4 regions of the Arthrobacter sp. P4_F11 genome follow, and region 3 is predicted to be linked to each of the others. Evidence: riboswitches for the same ligand, from Rfam matches in the RefSeq annotation. Region 3 holds a riboswitch; each other region holds the start of a gene.
The links. A riboswitch is a leader RNA that binds a small molecule or an ion and turns the genes downstream of it on or off. The one in region 3 is predicted to bind thiamine pyrophosphate.

Region 1 (4,722 bases), on a different contig from region 3:
CGTCTTCCCGCTGTCCTTCTGGCTCCCTGACTCCTACCCCACCGCCCCGGCCCCGGTCACCGCGGTGTTTGCCGGGCTGCTGACCAAGGTGGGCGTCTATGCGATGGTCCGCACGGAAACGCTGCTTTTCCCGGGGGATGCGCTCAACGCCCCGCTCATGGTCGCGGCGCTGCTGACCATGGTGGTGGGCATCCTCGGCGCCCTGGCCCAAAGTGACATCAAGAGGCTCCTGTCCTTCACCCTGGTCAGCCATATTGGCTACATGGTGTTCGGCCTGGCCATGTCCACCGTGGCCGGCCTGGGCGCCGCGGTGTTCTACGTGGCCCACCACATCACTGTCCAGACCAGCCTGTTCCTGGTGACCGGCCTGATTGAACGCCGTGGCGGCAGCTCGTCCATGGACCGCGTGGCGGGACTGGCCAAGCTCTCCCCGGTCTTGGGGGTCCTGTTCTTCATTCCCGCCATGAACCTCGCCGGAATCCCGCCGTTCTCGGGTTTCCTGGGCAAGCTGGGGCTGCTTCAGGCAGGCGTGGAACTGGGGACGCCGCTGGCCTACGCCCTGGTGATCGGCGGCGTGCTGACGAGCCTGCTGACCCTGCTGGCGATTGCGAGGGTCTGGAACCGGGCGTTCTGGCGCAAGCCCGGGGACGCCGAACACCCCGATCCGGTGCTCCTGGCAGCGCCGGCCGACTCCGCCACGGGTGACCGGGCCGGCAAGACGAATGTGACCCTGCTGCCCCGCACCATGGTGGGCTCCACCCTGGGCCTGGTGGTCTTTGGCGTGGCTCTGACGGTCTTTGCCGGGCCGCTGTTCAGGGTGGCCGACCAGTCCGCCCAGGAGATGCTGGACCGGACCTCCTACATCCAGGCCGTGCTCGGCCCGGATGCGCCCGTGCCGCCGGTGCCTCCGTCGCTCCATCCGGTGCAGGTCCGGGAGGGCGGCGGGAAATGAACCGGAAAAGGATCTCGCTGCGCCAGGAACTGCCGCTGCTGGTCTGGCTCGTCTTTGTCTGGGGCGCGCTCTGGCAGAACTTCAGCCCGGGCAATCTCCTCTTCGGCGCCCTCATCGCGGTGCTCGTGGCGCGCATTTTCTATCTGCCCCCGGTGGAACTCGGCGGCCGCTTCAACGTGCTCCGCGCCGTGCCGTTCGCCCTCATCTTCCTCGGAAAAGTCGTCGCGGCAAGCTGCCAGGTCCTGTACCTGGCCGTGGTCCGCGGCCCCAACGTGGTCAGCGCGGTCGTAGCCGTGCCGCTCCGAAGCCATTCGGACCTCCTGGTCACGGCCACCGGGCACGTGATCTCGCTGATTCCCGGGTCCCTCGTGGTGGAGGTGGACAGGTCGACGTCCACGCTCTACATCCACGGCATCAACGTCCGCAATGCCGAGGACGCGGCCAAGCTGCGCAAAGAGGTCCGGGACACCGAGGCCGGGCTGATCCGGATCATGGGGACCAAAGCCGAACTTTCCGCACTGACACAGGAGACCGCCGCATGATGCAGACCGTCCTGACGGTGACCGCCGTCGTACTGTCCCTGGCCGCCGCGGGGGCGATCGTCCGGATCGCGCGGGGGCCCTCGCTGCTGGACCGGGTTCTGGCCGCCGACGTGCTGCTGGCCATCTTCGGCGCGGCCCTGTGCATCGACATGGCCGCCAACCGGCACCTGAACAACCTGATGCTGCTCGTTGCGATTTCCCTGATCGGCTTCGTCGGTTCGGTCACCGTGGCCCGGTTCGTGGCCGACAGGCGGGAGGGCGTCCGTGAATCCTGACACAGTGATCGACGCCGTCTCCGCCGTGTTCATGGTGACCGGAGCCCTGATGTCCCTCGCGGCCGCCATCGGGCTGCTGCGCTTCCCGGACCTCATGAGCAGGATGCACGCGGCCACCAAACCGCAGGTCCTCGGCCTGTTCCTGCTGCTGGCGGCCCTCGGCCTGCAGATGCGCACCTGGTCGGTGTGGCCCGTCCTGCTGGTGGCCTGGCTCTTCCAGCTGCTCACCGTGCCCGTGTCCGCCCACATGGTGGGCCGGGCCGGCTACCGGACCAAGCACCTGCACCCGGAGCTGCTGAGCTCCGACGAGCTCGAGGCGGTAGTCCAGAAGGCCGCCCAGCATGCGGCCACGCACGGAGCGGACGACGACGACCGCTGAGCCCCCGTACGGCCCGGCGGACCCGACCGGCCCGGCGGACCCGGCCGGCACATCGACGGACGCGGCCGGGGCCTTCGACTGCCGCGGTGGGCGCCGCGGCTGGTCGGGTCAGGTCAGACGACGTCCTGGGTCTTGGCGAAGCGGGTGATCGCGCGCTGGGTGCCGCGGTTGGCGAGCACCTGGATGATGGCGCTGACCGATGCGGAGATCAGGGCGAACGTCAGGGCCGAGCGCAGGGTCGTGGGAACGTCGTCCTCCTGGCCCTTGGGCGGCTTGTTGCCCGTCGACTTTTCCCACATGGTGTCCACCAGCTTGGTGCCGGCAAAGCCGGCCAGGAGGCTGACGCCGGTACCGAGCAGCTTGATGAGGATGTTCATTCTTCGGTCTCCTTGGGACGGGAACGGTTTTCCCCTAGCCTAGCGTTCCGGGGTGAGGACCATCCGCAGGGCCTCGACCACGAGTTCGTGATCCGCCTTCTGGGGCAGGCCGGAGACGGTGGCGACGGCGACGGCGCCCGTGCCGCGCACGTAGATGGGGAACGCCCCGCCGTGGGCGGCGAACTCCGACTGATCCCACCAGGCGTTGTCCTCAATCCTTCCGCCGGCGGCGCGGGCCCGGAGGCCCACCAGCAGGGACGGGACCTCGTACCGCATGGCGGTGCGCTTCTTGGCGTTGATCCAGCGCTCATTGTCCGGTGTGGCGCCGTCCAGCGCGGCGTGGAAGAGCACCTGCTCGCCTTTGGTGATGTCGACGGCGATGGGCAGCGAGCGTTGCCTGCCCAGCTCGACAAGAAGGAGCCCGAGGTCCAGGGCGTCATCCTTGCTGAACGACGCGAACTGGAGCGCCTCTATCTCGGCCAGCACGCGGCCGATGAGCACCGCCAGGGAACCCTGCGGCTGCGGCTCACTGGAGTCGGGATCGTATTCCCCGAAAGGATCTTGGGTGACCGGTGTGTGCGACAAAATATTCCAGCTTTCCGGTGGGTGACGAGGCCGCCCGCTGGCGGGTCCGGGGGTCCGGCACGACGACTCTACCAAGAGGGTTTTCCGGGCCGCCGGGACTTCCGCCGTCCGGTCCACGATTGTGACGGCACACCACTGAAAACCCGGCCGTCCGGGTGTAAACTGAGCCAGCCCACAAGGGCGAAAATAATTACGACAGGGGAGCGCCGCCGTCGGGCATCGCCGGAACAATCCGGGGAAACCTTTGGTGGGCGCTGAGAGTGCGGACAGCCGCAGACCCTCGAACCTGATCCGGTTAGTACCGGCGCAAGGGAGTCGAGTTCTCAGGGTGCGCGGAGGGCGGCGGAAGCCGAGACCGGCCGGCGCACCCTCCCCTCCTGTTCCTCAGGAGGACGACATGACAGATATTTCAGCACAGCATGGTTCCGCCAGCCGTTCATCCGCCCGGCGCAACTACAGCTGGCGTGTGGTGGACATTGTGGTGGCCGCGTTGATCGCCGTTGCCGGCGGCGTCATTTTCTGGGCCTGGTCCCAGGGCGCGAACCTGATCTCGACTCCGGTCAACGCGGTCTACCCGCCGTTGAGCGGACTCTACGCCGGCGGCTGGATGATCCCGGCGGTGCTGGGCATGCTCATCATCCGCAAGCCGGGCGCCGCGCTCTTCTGCGAAACCGTCGCGGCCACCGGCGAGCTCATCATGGGTTCGCAGTACGGCACCACGGTGCTGATCTCCGGCATCCTGCAGGGCCTCGGCGCCGAACTGGTCTTCGCGGCCTTCCTCTACAAGAAGTTCAACCTGCCCGTCTCCGTGCTGGCCGGCGCCGGGGCGGGCCTCTTCTGCGGCCTGAACGATTCATTCCTGCCGTGGGGCTGGAACATCGCCTACGAGGCCGGCGACAAGCTCGCCTACATCGTCTTCACGACGATCTCCGGCGCAGTGATTGCCGGCGGACTGGCCTGGCTCGCCACCCGCGGCCTGGCGAAGACTGGAGTGCTGGGCTCCTTTGCCTCCCGCAAGGCCGCCACGGAGCCCGTCTTTTCCTGAGCCCCGTCGCTGAATCCTGCAGAGAATCATGAGATCTTCACCGGGCGTCCGGCCGGCCGCCGTCACGGCCCGCGGCTGGGGCTGGCGGCATGCCGGACGGACCAGGCCCGCGGTCAGCGGCCTTGACCTGGACATCCGGCCGGGGGAGCGCGTGCTCCTGCTGGGGCCCTCCGGCGCCGGCAAGTCGACGCTGCTCCACGCCCTGGCCGGTGTGCTGGGCGACGGCGCGTCCGGCGACCCCGGCGACTCCGGCGACGCCGAGAACACAGACGAGACCGGCAGCCTCCTGATCGACGGTGCCGCGCCACGGGCGCAGCGCGGCCGCGCCGGGCTGGTGCAGCAGGACCCGGAAACGCAGGTGGTGCTCTCCCGCCTCGGTGACGACGTCGCCTTCGGGGCGGAGAACCTCGCCGTCCCGGCGGCGGAGATCTGGCCGCGCGTGCGCGAGGCCCTCGACGACGTCGGGCTGGGACAGCTGCCGCTGGACCACCCGACGGCGGCCCTCTCCGGCGGACAAAAGCAACGGCTGGCGCTCGCCGGGATCCTCGCGATGCGGCCAGGGCTGCT
Region 2 (4,722 bases), on a different contig from region 3:
CCCGCGGCGGCGCCGCGCTCTCCGTCGCGTCGGTGACCGGCAAGCCGGTCATGTTCGCCTCCACCGGCGAAGGCGTGGACGACTTCGAGCTCTTCCACCCGGACCGCATGGCCTCGCGCATCCTCGACATGGGTGACGTCCTCACCCTGATCGAGCAGGCCGAGAAGTCCTGGGACAAGGATGAAGCCGCCCGGATGGCGCAGAAGTTCGCCGACCAGGAAGACTTCACCCTCGATGACTTCCTCGCCCAGATGCAGCAGATCCGCAACATGGGCTCCATGAAGAAAATGCTCATGATGATGCCGGGCGCGCAGAACATCCGCCAGCAGCTGGAGCAGTTCGACGAGCGCGAGATCGACCGCGTCGAGGCCATTGTCCGCTCGATGACCCCGCACGAGCGCGTGGCTCCGAAGATCATCAACGGCTCCCGCCGGGCCCGTATTGCCCGCGGTTCCGGCGTGCACGTCTCCGAGGTCAACGGACTGCTGGAACGTTTTGCCCAGGCCCAGAAGATGATGAAGAAGATGGCCGCCGGCGGCGGGATGCCCGGCATGCCGGGAATGCCCGGCATGGGCGGCGGGGGCGGAGCCCGCAAGGGAGCCAAATCCGCGCCCAAGAAGAAGGCCCGCTCCGGCAACCCGGCCAAGGCGGCGCAGGAACTGCGCGACGCCGAGGCCCGGCGCGCCGCCGGCCCCAAGGCGCTGCCCACCGGCGCGTCGTTCGGCCAGCAGGGCGCCGACTTCGATCCGTCCCAGCTGAACCTGCCCAAGGGTTTCGACAAGTTCCTCGGCGGCAGCAAGTAGCCATAAGTGCTGACGGCCGCCGGCACTGTGTCGCCGGCGGCATCAGCACTGGAGTGCCATAGGGTTAGACAATGTTCAAGCAGCGCGTAGTCTTCGTCCACGGGGACGGCAGCTTCGGCGCCGCCGCGTGGCCAAAACAGCACGGAATGGCGCTGGACTACGACGCCCTGTTCCTGCGGCGGCACGGGTTTGACGCCGTCGCGGAACCGCTCGAATCCAACTTCGCCGCCGACGCCGCCATCGTGCTCGCCTCGCTGGCAGACGACGGCCGCGGCGAGGCTGGCGGCCACGTGGTGGCCCATTCGCAGGGCGCGATCGCGGCGATGATGGCCGCCGTCGAACGGCCCGACCTCGTCCAGTCGCTGACCCTGGTGGAACCGGCCTGCTTGTCCCTGACCGCGGAGCTCCCGGCCACCGCCGCGCACCGGGCCCTGATGCAGCCGCTCTTCGACGTCCGCCACAACCTCAGCGACGACGACTTCCAGCGGGAGTTCATCCGCCGCGCGTTCGCGGCGGACGCCCCCGGGGCCACGACGCCGGAGGCCCTCCGGGCTGCGCGCCGGCTCCGCCTGCAGGCGCCGCCGTGGGAAGCCCCGCTGCAGATCGTGCCGGGGGTGCCGACCCTGGTCCTGACCGGCGGCTGGGAACCGCTGTATGAGGAAATCGCCGGCTACCTGCGCGAGACCGGCGCCCTGCACCGCACGGCGCCGGGAGGGCACCGGCCCCAGGATTCAGCCGAAGGGGACCGGGCCATCCGCTCCTACATCGCCGAGGTCAGCCGGCACCAGCACGCCCGGGCCTCCTAGGAAGCTGCGCGTCCTCCCACCGAGGGCTGCGGCAGGTAGACCTTGCCGCCCGAGGCGAGGAACTCGTTGCTCTTCGCCCGCATTCCGGCCGCCATCTGCGCCAGGGCCGCCTGCGAATCAGCTGAACCGTATTCGTCCCGGATATCCTGGCTGATCCGCATGGAGCAGAACTTCGGACCACACATCGAACAGAAGTGGGCTGTCTTGGCCGGCTCCGCGGGAAGCGTCTCATCGTGGAAGGCCTCGGCCGTGACCGGGTCCAGGGACAGCGCGAACTGGTCCCGCCAACGGAACTCAAACCGCGCCTTGGACAGCGCATCGTCGCGTTCGTGCGCGCCGGGGTGGCCCTTGGCGAGGTCCGCGGCATGGGCCGCGATCTTGTAAGTGATCACGCCCGTCTTCACATCGTCCTTGTTCGGCAGCCCGAGGTGTTCCTTGGGCGTGACGTAGCAGAGCATGGCGGTGCCGTAGCGGGCGATCTCGGTGGCGCCGATCGCCGAGGTGATGTGGTCGTAGCCCGGTGCGATGTCCGTGACGAGCGGCCCGAGCGTATAGAACGGGGCGCCCTTGCAGAGTTCCTGCTGGCGTTCCACGTTTTCCCGGACGAGGTGGAAGGGCACGTGCCCGGGGCCCTCCACCATGACCTGCACATCGAAGTCCCAGGCCCGCTGGGTGAGTTCGGCCAGGGTGTCCAGTTCGGCGAACTGTGCCGCGTCGTTGGCGTCCGCCGTCGCGCCGGGCCGCAGCCCGTCGCCCAGGGAGAACGCGACGTCGTAGCGTGCGAAGATCTCGCACAGCTCGTCGAAGTGGGTGTAGAGGAAATTCTCCTGATGGTGCGCCAGGCACCAGCCGGCCATGATGGAGCCGCCGCGGGACACGATGCCGGTGACCCGGTTGGCCGTCAGCGGCACGTAGCGCAGCAGCACGCCGGCGTGGATGGTCATGTAGTCCACGCCCTGCTCGCACTGTTCGATCACGGTGTCCCGGAAGATCTCCCAGGTCAAGGCGTTGGCCTCGCCGTTGACCTTCTCCAGCGCCTGGTAGATCGGGACCGTTCCGATGGGGACGGGGGAGTTGCGGATGATCCACTCGCGCGTGGTGTGGATGTCGTCCCCGGTGGAGAGGTCCATGACGGTGTCCGCGCCCCATTGCGTGGCCCACTGGAGTTTGTCGACCTCCTCGGCGATGGAGCTGGTCACGGCGGAGTTGCCGATATTGGCGTTGATTTTCACCAGGAACGCCTTGCCGATGATCATCGGCTCGGATTCGGGGTGGTTGACGTTGTTGGGAATGATCGCGCGGCCCGCGGCCACCTCGCTGCGCACCAGCTCCACATCGCAGTTCTCCCGCAGCGCGACGAACCGCATTTCCTGGGTGATCACGCCGTCCCGGGCGTAGCGCATCTGCGTGACGGTCCTGCCCTCAACGGCGCGGCGCGGCACCGGCCGGCCGCCCCGCCACTCGGCCGACGCCGCACCGCGGCGCACCGCCGATTTGCCGTCGTCGAGCAGCTCCCGTTCGCGGCCGGCGTAGGGTTCGGTGTCCGCCCTGGCTTCAATCCAGGGCGTGCGGAACGGCTCGAGGCCGCGGACGGGATCGCTGCCCGGGCCGGCAGTGCGGTAGACCCGGAACGGCGGGTTCCGGACGCCGCCCGGGGAGGGTTCCAGGGCTATCTCGGTCACCGGCACGCGGATGCCGTGCTCCGGGTCCGTGCTGAAGGCCAGCGAGTGGGACTTCAGCGACTGTGTGGGGGCCGGAGGCTGGCTTGGGGCAGACCCGTGCTGGGCTGGCCCAGTGGGGGCTGACTCATTGTGGGCAGGGCTGTGCTGTGTCACTTGGGAGTTCACGGAAATACTCACTTCCTTCGCCGGCATTACCCGGACAGGTTCAACGGTCGCAGGCTGCGTCAGCCCGATCTCAGCCCCTGCAGGGGCACCCGTGTGGTCGTAGACGAAGCTACCACGCACCTCCGGCCGGCCGTCGAGTGTGACGCGGGCGGCGGGCCGCGGTGTTAACGTGGCACGGTGACTCTGCCCAAGGCGCTGCCCCGCATCCGGACCGCGACGCCGGAAGATCTCCCGGCGCTGCCGGCTTTCGAGGCCGCAGCAGACGCCGTCCTCATAGAGGAACTGGGGAACCGGCCGCTCCCGGCTCCGCAGTTGACGGCGCCGGTCGAGCCGCTGTTCATACTTGTCGCCGGAACTCCGCCCGTAGGCTTTGCCCGCGTTGACGAACTCGGCGGCCAGGCCCATCTGGAGCAACTCTCCGTGCAGCCGGACTTTGGCAGGCGGGGGATCGGACGGTCCCTGGTGGAGGCGGCCCTCGATGCGGCCCGGGGCCGCGGCTATTCATGGATGACGCTTTGCACCTTCGCCGGCGTCCCGTTCAATGCGCCGTTTTACGCGGGCTGCGGGTTCGAGGAAATCGCCCGGCCCGGGCAGGCGCTGGCTGCCCTGCGGATCCACGAAGCGCAGCTGGGGCTCGATGATCTGGGCCCGCGGATTGCCATGCGGATTAGGCTTTAGGCCATGACCAGCATCATCGAGTTCAGCGGGCCCATCCTCACGGCGGCGGACCAGGTCTGCTACGGGTTGTGGTCGGTGGAGGGCAGGCTGACCTTTCGCCGGCCCGCGGCCGCGCCGGAGCTCGTGCTGGACGGCTGGGTCATGCCCGGTCTCGTGGACGCACACTGCCACATCGGCCTCGGCCCGGGCGGGGACGTTACCGAGGACACCGCGGAATTCCAGGCCCTGGCGGACCGCAACGCCGGGACGCTCCTGGTCCGCGACGCCGGCGCCGTCCACAACACACGCTGGCTCCAGCAACGCGTGGACCTTCCCCGGATCATCCGCTCGGGCCGGCACCTCGCGAGGACCCGGCGCTACCTGCCGGGCCTGGCCGTCGAGGTCGAGCCGGAGGATCTCGTCGAGGCCGTGCGGAAGCAGGCCCGCGCGGGCGACGGCTGGGTCAAGCTCGTGGGGGACTGGATCGACCGCGACGCCGGCGATCTCGCCGCCAGTTTTCCCGCCCGGACGGTCAAGGACGCCGTCCGGGCCGCCCACGATGAGGGGGCCCGCGTCACCGCACACTGCTTCGCCGAAGACACCCTCGAT
Region 3 (4,722 bases):
GTGGCCATGGCCGAGGACAGGGAGCAGCCGGTGCCGTGGCTGTTGCGCGTCGCGATCCGCTCCCCCGGCACCACCACCGTTTCCTGGCCGAGCAGGCCGCCGGTGTTGACCAGCGCATCTGGGCAACCGTCCCCGGCACCGTTAGCGGCGTCGGCGTCGTGGCCGTCGAGGTCGTGGGCATGCCCGTCCCCCGGCTCGCCGCCCTGGAGGTGTCCGCCCTTAACCAGGACGGTGGTGCCGGTGAGGGCGGCCAGCCGCTTGCCCTGCGCCAGGGCCTCGGACCAGTCGGCCGCGACGGGCTCCTTGAGCAGGATGGCGAGTTCGGCGAGGTTGGGCGTGATGAGGTCCGCCAGCGGCAGAAGGGCCTGCAGGGCGGCCTCGGCGGATTCCTGCAGGAGCCGGTCCCCGCTGGTGGCGACCATCACCGGGTCCAGGACCACGACGGCGGGGCGCACCTTTTCCAGCCAGCTGCGGACGGCATCGATCACGGCGGCATCACCGAGCATGCCGATCTTGACGGCGTCGATGCCGATGTCGTCGCTGATGGCGTCCAGCTGCGCCGTGAGGAACGCCGCCGGGGGAACGTGGACGGCGCGCACGCCCTGCGTGTTCTGCGCGGTCAGGGCGGTGATGGCGGCCATGCCGTAGCCGCCGTTCGCCGCGATGCTCTTCAGGTCGGCCTGGATTCCGGCACCGCCGGAGGGATCGGAGCCGGCGATGGCCAGCACGCGGGGAATGCGCGGCGGGGCCGGCAGAGACTCGCTGTGCAGAAAATTGAGCGGGAGGAACTCGGACGGATTCGATCTCGCGGACAAGGAAGACATCCCTTCGCCGGTGCTAACCGGACAGGTTCAACGGGTCTGGATCTCAGCCGGCCCGATGCCCGGCACCCCGTGTCAGTGTTCCAGCCTAGCCGCTGCCACCCGGAGGACCCGTTAACGCACGAGCGGGCCCGGGCCTGGGCGGACGTATGTTACGTCTGCCCTGACCCGGACCCGCAGCCCGACCAGTCGAAATAATGACTGGACGGGGACGTGGTCAGTCGCGGTGGACTACAGCTCCGACGCCGGCACGCCGACGCCGAGGATGATCGGCTCGTTGCCGGCCGGGATGGACGCAGGCCTGGCCGCAGCGGGAGCCTTGGCCTCGTGGACCGATCCGGCCGCAGCCGGCCGGGTTGCCTCGCGGTGCTCCACGGAGGTTTCGTTGGCTGCGCCCTGGGCGCGGCTGGCACTCCGGTTGCGGCGCCCGCGGCGGCCGCGCAGCGTTGAGGTGTTAGCTGTGCGTGACGCCGGCGCCTCCCCAGCGCGGACGGCCGACGGCGCCTCGGGCGCCGTGGCTTCCGGTGCGGCAACAGCCGTTGCCTGACCGGCCTCCGGGCCGGCGGCCTGGTCCGGCTTGCCGGCCTCGGCTTCGCCCAGGTTTGCGAAAGCTTCGGTCAGCAGGTCCAGGGTCAGGGCCGGTGACGGCGCGTCCTCCGCGTGCTCGACGAAGGGCAGGGCCACCTGCTCGCCGCCAAACGTCAGCACCGTTGCGGGGCGGCCGGCTGCCTCGTCGGCGGCTGCGAGCTGCGTGACGGCGTCGACGGCGGCCTGGCGGGCCCCGGCTTCGCTGGCTGCGGCTGCCTCCCCGTCGTGCAGGTGCGCGGCGTGCGCTGCGGCAGCGATGTTGGCCAGCGCGGCACGGGTGGCCTCGGCCTTGGCGTGGCGTTCGGCCTCGGTGGGTTCGGCGTGGACGGGCGCGGGTGCGGCCGGCGCGGTCTCTCCGCCCTGGCCTCCCCTGCCGCGGCGACGGCTCTTGCGTTCCGGGCGGGCAGCAGGCTGCGCCTCGGTGCGCGGCACATAGTGCTCCGCGGCGACCGTGTTGGCGCGGCGGTGCTCCACCGGCTCGTCGTGGGTGACGATGCCGCGGCCCGCACATGTTTCGCACTGTTCGCCAAAGACTTCCAGCAGCCCGGTGCCCATCCGCTTGCGGGTCATCTGCACGAGGCCCAGCGAGGTCACCTCGGCCACCTGGTGCTTGGTCCGGTCCCGGCCCAGGCACTCCACCATGCGGCGCAGCACGAGGTCGCGGTTGGATTCGAGCACCATGTCGATGAAGTCGATCACGATGATGCCGCCAATGTCGCGCAGGCGCAGCTGCCGGACGACTTCTTCGGCCGCTTCCAGGTTGTTCTTGGTGACGGTTTCCTCGAGGTTGCCGCCGGAGCCGGTGAATTTGCCGGTGTTGACGTCGACCACGGTCATGGCTTCGGTGCGGTCGATCACGAGCGAACCGCCCGAGGGCAGGAAGACCTTCCGGTCCAGGGCCTTGTGGATCTGCTCGTCGATGCGCCAGGCCGCGAAGATGTCCGTGTCCTTGGTCCACTTCTCGAGCCGGCCCACGAGGTCCGGTGCGACGTAGGTGACGTAGGCCTCGATGGTGTCCCAGGCTTCCTCGCCGGAGACGATCAGCTTGGAGAAGTCCTCGTTGAAGACGTCCCGGACCACCTTGATGGTCAGGTCAGGTTCGCCGTAGAGCAGCTCGGGGGCGAGGATCTTGGTGGACGTCGACTGGCTCTCGATGCCTTCCCACTGCGCGCGGAGGCGGTTGATGTCGTGCGTCAGCTCTTCCTCGGAAGCTCCCTCGGCCGCGGTGCGGACAATGACGCCCGCGTCCTCGGGCAGGCGGTCCTTGAGGATCCGCTTGAGGCGGTTGCGTTCGACGTCGGGCAGCTTGCGGGAGATGCCGGTCATGGAACCGCCGGGCACGTACACGAGGTACCGGCCGGGCAGTGAGATCTGGCTGGTGAGACGGGCGCCCTTGTGGCCGACCGGGTCCTTGGTGACCTGGACCAGCACGGAGTCGCCGGACTTCAGCGCGTTCTCGATGCGGCGCTGCTTGCCCTCGAGGTTGACGGACTCCCAGTTCACTTCACCGGCGTAGAGCACGGCGTTGCGGCCGCGGCCGATGTCCACGAAAGCGGCTTCCATGGAGGGCAGCACGTTCTGGACCTTGCCCAGGTAGACGTTGCCGATCAGGGAGTCCTGCTGGGTCTTGGACACGAAGTGCTCGGCCAGGACGCCGTCTTCAAGGACACCGATCTGGATTCTGTCGTCGCGCTGGCGGACGATCATCTGGCGGTCCACGGACTCGCGGCGGGCCAGGAACTCGGCCTCGGTGATGACGGTACGGCGGCGGCCGGTGTCGCGGGATTCGCGGCGGCGCTGCTTCTTGGCTTCCAGGCGGGTGGAGCCCTTGACGGATGTGACGCGGTTGTTCACCGGCGCCTCGGCCATGGCCCGCGGCGCACGGACGCGGGTCACCGTGTTGGGCGGATCGTCGCCTTCCCCGCCGGTCAGCTCCAGGTCCTGGTCTCCACGGCGACGGCGGCGGCGGCGGCGGGAGGTCACACCGTCTTCAAGGATTACCTCGGAGCCTTCGTCGCCCTCTTCTTCGGTGCCTTCCGACTCGGTGTCGGACTCGGCAGAGGTGCGGGTGCGGCCGCGCCGGCCGCGGCTGCGGCGCCGACGGCGGTTGCCGGCGTCCTCGTCCTCGTCGCCTTCCTCATCCTCGGGCTCAGCTGCTGCGGCGGCAACGGGGGCCGGACGCACCACAGTGCTCAGGTCCGGGGCCTGGAAGATGACGGAAGTGAGGGCACCCGGTTCCATGAACAGCGACGCGGCCGGGCTTTCCTCGGGGCGGGCTTCCGGCTCTTCAGGCTGGGCTGCGGCGGTTTCCGCGGTGGGTGCTTCCGCAGCGGCGGCTTCTTCGGCCGGGAGTACTGCCGCGGGTGCTTCTTCGGCCTTCGGGGCGGCCTTGGCACGGCTGGCACGGCGGCGGACCGGCTTCTCTGCAACCGTCTCTGCGGCCGATTCTGCGGCGGCAGCTGCGTCGGTGCCAGCTGCTGCGGGGGCCTCAGCCGCGGCAGGTGCGCCGGCTTCGGCGTCGCCGGCGAAGGCAGGCAACGGTTCCGGGGCTGCTACAGCTTTCCGGGTCCGGGTGCGCCGCGCGGGCGCCTTGGCCGCAGTCTCGGCTGCAGCAGTTTCAGATACAGCAGCTTCGGGTTCAACAGTGTCAGATCCGGCTGCTTCGACGGTTGCCGGCTTACGGCGGCCCCGGACGGGCTCATCTGAACCGGCCGCGTCGGCCAGGGCCGCGGCTTCGGCAACAGCCTCGGCCGCCTCCGCGGCGTTGACCCTGGCGGCGGGCGCCTTCCGGCGGGTCCGTACGGCCCTCTTCGGCGCTACCGGAGCCTCTGCTTCCGCAGTTCCCTGTGCTTCCCCGGTGACTACTAGTTCTTCATTTCCGGCTACTACCTGGTCATTATCCATATGTGGCGACACTCCTGCCCCTGATGCGCCGCCACATTCGGCGCCCCTTGGGGCAAATATGCGTCAACACCCGCAGGCATTGACAGAAGTCAATTGAATACCCTCAGGTTCGCACCGGCAGTGGGGTGCGGCAGCCCTGGAGGGCCGGCGAGATTGTTTTGGAACCCGTTGACCTACACGCCACAACCAGGTGCCGTCCAATGGCATTGCGGGACAGCTGGAATCAGAGGATCCGCAGCTCCCTGCTCATCATTGGCGGTCTTGAAACAAAATCGCCGGACCGGAATCCGGATGTGGATCGGGTTCCAGCCACGATCATTGTCTCACAGGAGCCGTGAAAGCAGGGGCAGGCGGGGCCGGAAGTGCAGCAGTTGCGGCCGGGCGCGGCCGGCGGGGCCGTTCTCCGGCG
Region 4 (4,722 bases), on a different contig from region 3:
CCTGCTGGGAGTCTTGGCGTACGGCGAGCTTTCCGCCTTCGAACGGCTGTCCTCGAGTGCCCGGTATTCGCCCACGCTGCATGACCGTGCGGTGCTGGGCAGGATGGCGGTGGTCGAGTTCCAGCATTACGAACTCGTCCGAACCCGCCTCGAACACATGGGCTTGGATACGGAGGCCGCCATGCTGCCGTTCCAGCCCTCGGTGGACCACTTCCACGAACGCACGCGCCCGTCGGACTGGTACGAGGCCCTCATGAAGGCCTACGTGATCGACACGGTCGCCGCGGACTTTTACGGCGTGGTGGGCCGGTACGTCGACGCCGCGACCCGTGAGTTGATCGGGCAGGTCCGCTCCACCGGTGAGTCCACGGCCGTGCTGCAGGCCCGCCTCAAGGCGGCCCTGGCCGATGACCCCCGGCTCGCGTCGCGCCTGGCGCTGTGGGCCCGGCGCCTGCTGGGGGAGGTCCTGAACCACGCCCAGCGTGTCAGCGCTGAGCACGCGTTCCTCGGCGGACTGTCGGGGCTGGACGACGCCGGCGCCCGGGCGCTGGTCAACGGCCTGGCGGCCGAACTCGCAGCGAATCACGCGCGCCGGATGACGGAGCTGGGTCTCGCCGGATAGTTTCAGTGCCGGCCGGTATTACGGGCCGGGGACCTGCTTAGGATGCGGCGGCGTCCAGCGCCGCCAGCAAGGCTCCGGCCGCGTGGGCCGGATCAGCGGCGTCGGTGATCGCCCGGACCACGACGATCCGCCGGGCACCGGCATCGACTACCTGCTCCACGTTACTGAGGTCGATCCCGCCGATCGCGAACCACGGCAGCAGGCTTTCGTTGACCTTGCCGGTTCCCTCCGTGTCCGCCCCGCCGATCGCCTGGGCGGCGTAGCGCACCAGATCGAGGCCGACGGCGGCGCGTCCGGGTTTGGTGGGCGTCGCCCACACGGGGCCAACACAGAAGTAATCGAGTCCTTTGCGGCCGGGCGCGGCAGCGATGGCGGCGTCCACCTGCTTCGGGCTGTGGGTGGACAGGCCGATCACGGCATCCTTGCCGAGAAAGCCGCGGGCGGCGTCGAGCGAAATGTCCTTCTGACCGACATGGAACACCGGAGCCCCGGACAGGGAGGCGATGTCCGCCCGGTCATTGACGGCCCACAGACGCCCGTGGCGCTGCGCTGCGGTGTGCAGGACCTCCAGCAGTTCCAGCTCCTCGGAGGCCTCGAGCGACTTGTCGCGCAACTGGATGATGTCCACGCCGCCGGCGAAGGCGGCGTTCACGAAGTCCTCGAAGTCGCCGCGGTCCCTGCGGGCGTCGGTGCAGAGATAGAGGCGGGCGGTGGTGTGGAGAGGGTCCTGGCTCATGGGACCAGCCTAGTTCCTCTAAACTGGGCGCATACCGCGGGAGCCCGCAGCAGCCATGTCGCCGCTGCCCGGCTGAGAGGGCGTCAGAGCCGACCGCTTGACCTGATCCGGCTAGTACCGGCGTAGGGAAGGAATTCTTCATGGGCACACGAGCAGGCCGTGCGGCCGGAGCCGCAAATGACGCCGCCGCCCAGGTTTGTGACACAGGGCCCGGTACCGCAGAGGGAATCATCGCGGGGGATTCGACTGCCGACGTGGCCGTGATCGGCGGCGGGGTGATCGGCCATGGCATCGCGTTCGAGGCCATCCGCTCGGGCCGATCCGTGGTCCTGATCGATGATGCTCCCGGCAGCGGAGCCAGCTGGGCCGCGGCCGGCATGCTGGCCCCCGTCAGTGAACTGCACTACCAGGAGGAGCAGCTCCTGGAACTGATGCTTGAGGCCTCCCGGTTGTGGCCAGGATTCGCTGCGGCTCTCGACGCCGGTGCCGCCGGCGCGGATTCCCCGGCGGGTACCGGCTACTTAACGACGCCGACCCTGGCGGTGGGGGCCGACGCGGCGGACCGGCGCGCGCTCGCGGACTTGAGGGAAGTCCAGCAGGCGTGCGGCCTGGCCGTGGAGCCACTGACAGTGCGCGAGGCACGCACCCGGGAGCCCCTGCTGAGTCCCGGCATCTCGTGTGCCTTCGAGATCCCGGCCGACCACCAGGTGGACCCCCGCCTGCTGATCACCCGGCTCGCGGGCGTGCTCGGTGCGGAAGGCGGCAGCTTCGTCCGGCGGCGCGCGGCAGGCCTGCTGTGGCAGGACGGACAGGTGGCGGGTGTGCGGTTGGCCGGCGGCGGTACCGTGCGGGCTGCCGAGACCGTGGTCGCCAACGGGCTCGGTGCCGCCGCGCTCGAGGAGCTTCCGGCCGGGCTGGCGCTGCCGGTGCGGCCCGTCTACGGCGACATCCTCCGGCTCCGCGTGCCCCCGCATCTGCAGCCGCTGCTCACGGCCACCGTGCGGGGCATGGTGCGCGGCGTCCCGGTGTACATCGTCCCCCGCCAGGACGGCACCGTGGTGATCGGGGCCACCCAGCGCGAGGACGGGCCGTCGGATCCTCACGCGGTTTCCGCCGGCGGCATTTACCAGCTGCTGCGGGATGCCCAGCAGCTGGTGCCCGCGGTCGCCGAGCTGGAGCTGCTGGAAGCCACGGCGCGGGCCCGGCCCGGCACACCGGACAACGCCCCGCTGTTGGGGCGGGTCGCACGACCGGACGGCGGGGACGTCCCGGGGCTCATCATCGCCACGGGATTCTTCCGGCACGGCGTCCTGCTGACCCCCGCCGCTGCAGTCGTGTGCCGGCAACTCATGGACTTCACGCCGGACCCGCGCTGGGCCGGGTTCCGCCCCGACCGTTTTTCCCGCATCCCGGATACGTCCGGGGACAGCCCCAAGAAGGAAGCAGCATGAACATCCGACTCAACGGAACGGAGCAGAGCGTCGCCGACGGCGCCTCCGTCTCCACACTCGTCAGCCAGCTCACGGGCCGGAGCATCGGCCCCGACGGCCGCGCTGCCGACGGGCGGAAGCTCGGTGTCGCCGTGGCCCGCAACGCCGAAGTGGTGCCGCGCAGCCAGTGGCACGCCACGGCGCTCGCCGACGGCGACGACGTCGAACTTGTCACGGCAGTCCAGGGAGGATGACCAGCATGAACGAGACGACGTTCGCAGGAACACAGGCCGTCCCCATGACCGGTGCGGTGGCCGATCCGTTCGTGGTCGACGGCGTAAGGCTCGGCTCCCGCCTCATCATGGGAACCGGCGGTGCGCCGAGCCTGGACGGGCTCGGGGCGGCGCTGGTGGCGTCCGGGACGGAGCTGACCACGGTGGCGATGCGCCGCTATTCGCCGGCGGAGACGGGCTCGCTGTTCCAGCTGCTCGAGGACCATCAGATCCGGGTGCTGCCGAACACGGCAGGCTGCTTCACCGCCAAGGACGCCGTCCTCACCGCCGAACTGGCGCGGGAGGCCCTGGAAACGGACTGGGTCAAGCTCGAAGTCATTGCCGACGAGCACACACTGCTGCCGGACGCCGTCGAACTCGTGGACGCAACCGAACAGCTGGTGGCCCGAGGCTTTAAGGTCTTCGCCTACACGAACGACGACCCCGTGCTTGCCCTCCGGCTCGAAAACCTCGGCGCGACGGCCGTGATGCCGTTGGGCGCCCCGATCGGCACCGGACTGGGCATCCTGAACCCGCACAACATCGAGCTGATCGTCTCGCGCGCGTCCGTGCCCGTGGTGCTGGATGCCGGGATCGGCACGGCTTCGGACGCCGCCCTGGCGATGGAACTCGGCTGCGACGCCGTGCTGTTGGCTACGGCGGTGACCCGTGCGCAGAATCCGGTGCTCATGGGCGAGGCCTTCAAACATGCCGTCATCGCCGGCAGGCTGGCGAAAGCGGCCGGCAGGATCCCGCGGCGGGAACACGCCCTGGCGTCCTCTTCAATGGAAGGCCGGGCCGAGTTCCTCTAACGCCCGCTCGGCCGGCGGGGCTGATCTGGTTGCACCGGCCGGACGTCCTGATCACCATTGCTCTTGATGACGCGCTGGCGCGATCATCCGAAGGCCCGGCCCGGCCCGGCCCGGCCGGGTCGACGTGCGGCGGGGATGAACCAGGTATGCCGTCGGTCCGCATCCGGATGGTTCGCTGTCCTTGTGGATCAAGTGGTGGTGCGAGTAAGGCAGGGTCCCGTTAGCGCGCTGGAGACACTTTCACGAAGAATGGCGTTGCCACTTCTTTGCTTTTCCAGCTGCCCTTTTCGAGGTCAGGTGCCATCCCTTGCAGCCTCCGCATGGGTATACGCTCGCGGGCAACTTGCCCCCAGATGACGAGCCCTGCCGGATGATTTCTTGGAGGGCGCGGTTCGCGTGCCAGGGGGTGGAGTAGGTGATCTTGGTGCAGCTTGCCATCGGGCGAAACCCTTCTTGAAAGAGTACGCGCGTGGCTCATATCCACACTTGAGCGCCACCTAACAGTTGCGTCCCAGGTTCCACATGATTGTGTCGTTCAAGGCACAACGTATCGCAGCCCTAACTGCGTTGCAATCGTGAGTCTTCGGCCCAAGATTCTCTGAGAAATAGCTGCTGCTCCCAGAGCTCTTATTAACGACCTGTCCCGTTGCCGGGTTCCGGTGGTTCCGGCGCGGAACTACTACGTGATGGGGTGGCCTTCGCACCAGGACGCGGAGAGATTCGGCCGGTGTCCAAGACCTGGCCCTCGCCGCCGAGGACGACGGCGATCAAGTCGGAGTCGCAGCCGATATTGCGCGCGGTGGGGGCGGTGACGCGTCGGCGGGACTAGCCGTGGGCGCCGGGGTCACTC

Region 1: linked by a shared signal. The riboswitch ahead of AC1DRO_RS18555 (ECF transporter S component) and the one ahead of AC1DRO_RS10690 (bifunctional hydroxymethylpyrimidine kinase/phosphomethylpyrimidine kinase) in region 3 are both predicted to bind thiamine pyrophosphate.
Region 2: linked by a shared signal. The riboswitch ahead of thiC (phosphomethylpyrimidine synthase ThiC) and the one ahead of AC1DRO_RS10690 (bifunctional hydroxymethylpyrimidine kinase/phosphomethylpyrimidine kinase) in region 3 are both predicted to bind thiamine pyrophosphate.
Region 4: linked by a shared signal. The riboswitch ahead of thiO (glycine oxidase ThiO) and the one ahead of AC1DRO_RS10690 (bifunctional hydroxymethylpyrimidine kinase/phosphomethylpyrimidine kinase) in region 3 are both predicted to bind thiamine pyrophosphate.

Annotation. Positions count from the first base shown of each region.
Region 1 covers NZ_JBFUJK010000019.1:54,269-58,990, forward strand. The annotation lists gene AC1DRO_RS18525 (Na+/H+ antiporter subunit D) at 1-952, shown strand, start outside; gene AC1DRO_RS18530 (Na+/H+ antiporter subunit E) at 949-1,494, shown strand; gene AC1DRO_RS18535 (MrpF/PhaF family protein) at 1,491-1,769, shown strand; gene mnhG (monovalent cation/H(+) antiporter subunit G) at 1,801-2,148, shown strand; gene AC1DRO_RS18545 (DUF4235 domain-containing protein) at 2,262-2,525, opposite strand; gene AC1DRO_RS18550 (heme-degrading domain-containing protein) at 2,565-3,110, opposite strand; TPP riboswitch at 3,298-3,441, shown strand; gene AC1DRO_RS18555 (ECF transporter S component) at 3,508-4,155, shown strand; gene AC1DRO_RS18560 (ABC transporter ATP-binding protein) at 4,184-4,722, shown strand, end outside.
Region 2 covers NZ_JBFUJK010000011.1:140,123-144,844, forward strand. The annotation lists gene ffh (signal recognition particle protein) at 1-803, shown strand, start outside; gene AC1DRO_RS13715 (alpha/beta fold hydrolase) at 875-1,609, shown strand; gene thiC (phosphomethylpyrimidine synthase ThiC) at 1,606-3,456, opposite strand; TPP riboswitch at 3,452-3,559, opposite strand; gene AC1DRO_RS13725 (GNAT family N-acetyltransferase) at 3,634-4,134, shown strand; gene AC1DRO_RS13730 (amidohydrolase family protein) at 4,138-4,722, shown strand, end outside.
Region 3 covers NZ_JBFUJK010000008.1:38,363-43,084, forward strand. The annotation lists gene AC1DRO_RS10690 (bifunctional hydroxymethylpyrimidine kinase/phosphomethylpyrimidine kinase) at 1-824, opposite strand, end outside; TPP riboswitch at 807-904, opposite strand; gene AC1DRO_RS10695 (Rne/Rng family ribonuclease) at 1,053-4,313, opposite strand.
Region 4 covers NZ_JBFUJK010000003.1:1,064-5,785, reverse strand. The annotation lists gene AC1DRO_RS04585 (ferritin-like fold-containing protein) at 1-622, shown strand, start outside; gene thiE (thiamine phosphate synthase) at 660-1,358, opposite strand; TPP riboswitch at 1,385-1,505, shown strand; gene thiO (glycine oxidase ThiO) at 1,499-2,809, shown strand; gene thiS (sulfur carrier protein ThiS) at 2,806-3,042, shown strand; gene AC1DRO_RS04565 (thiazole synthase) at 3,048-3,872, shown strand; partial or broken gene AC1DRO_RS04560 (DUF222 domain-containing protein) at 4,717-4,722, opposite strand, start outside.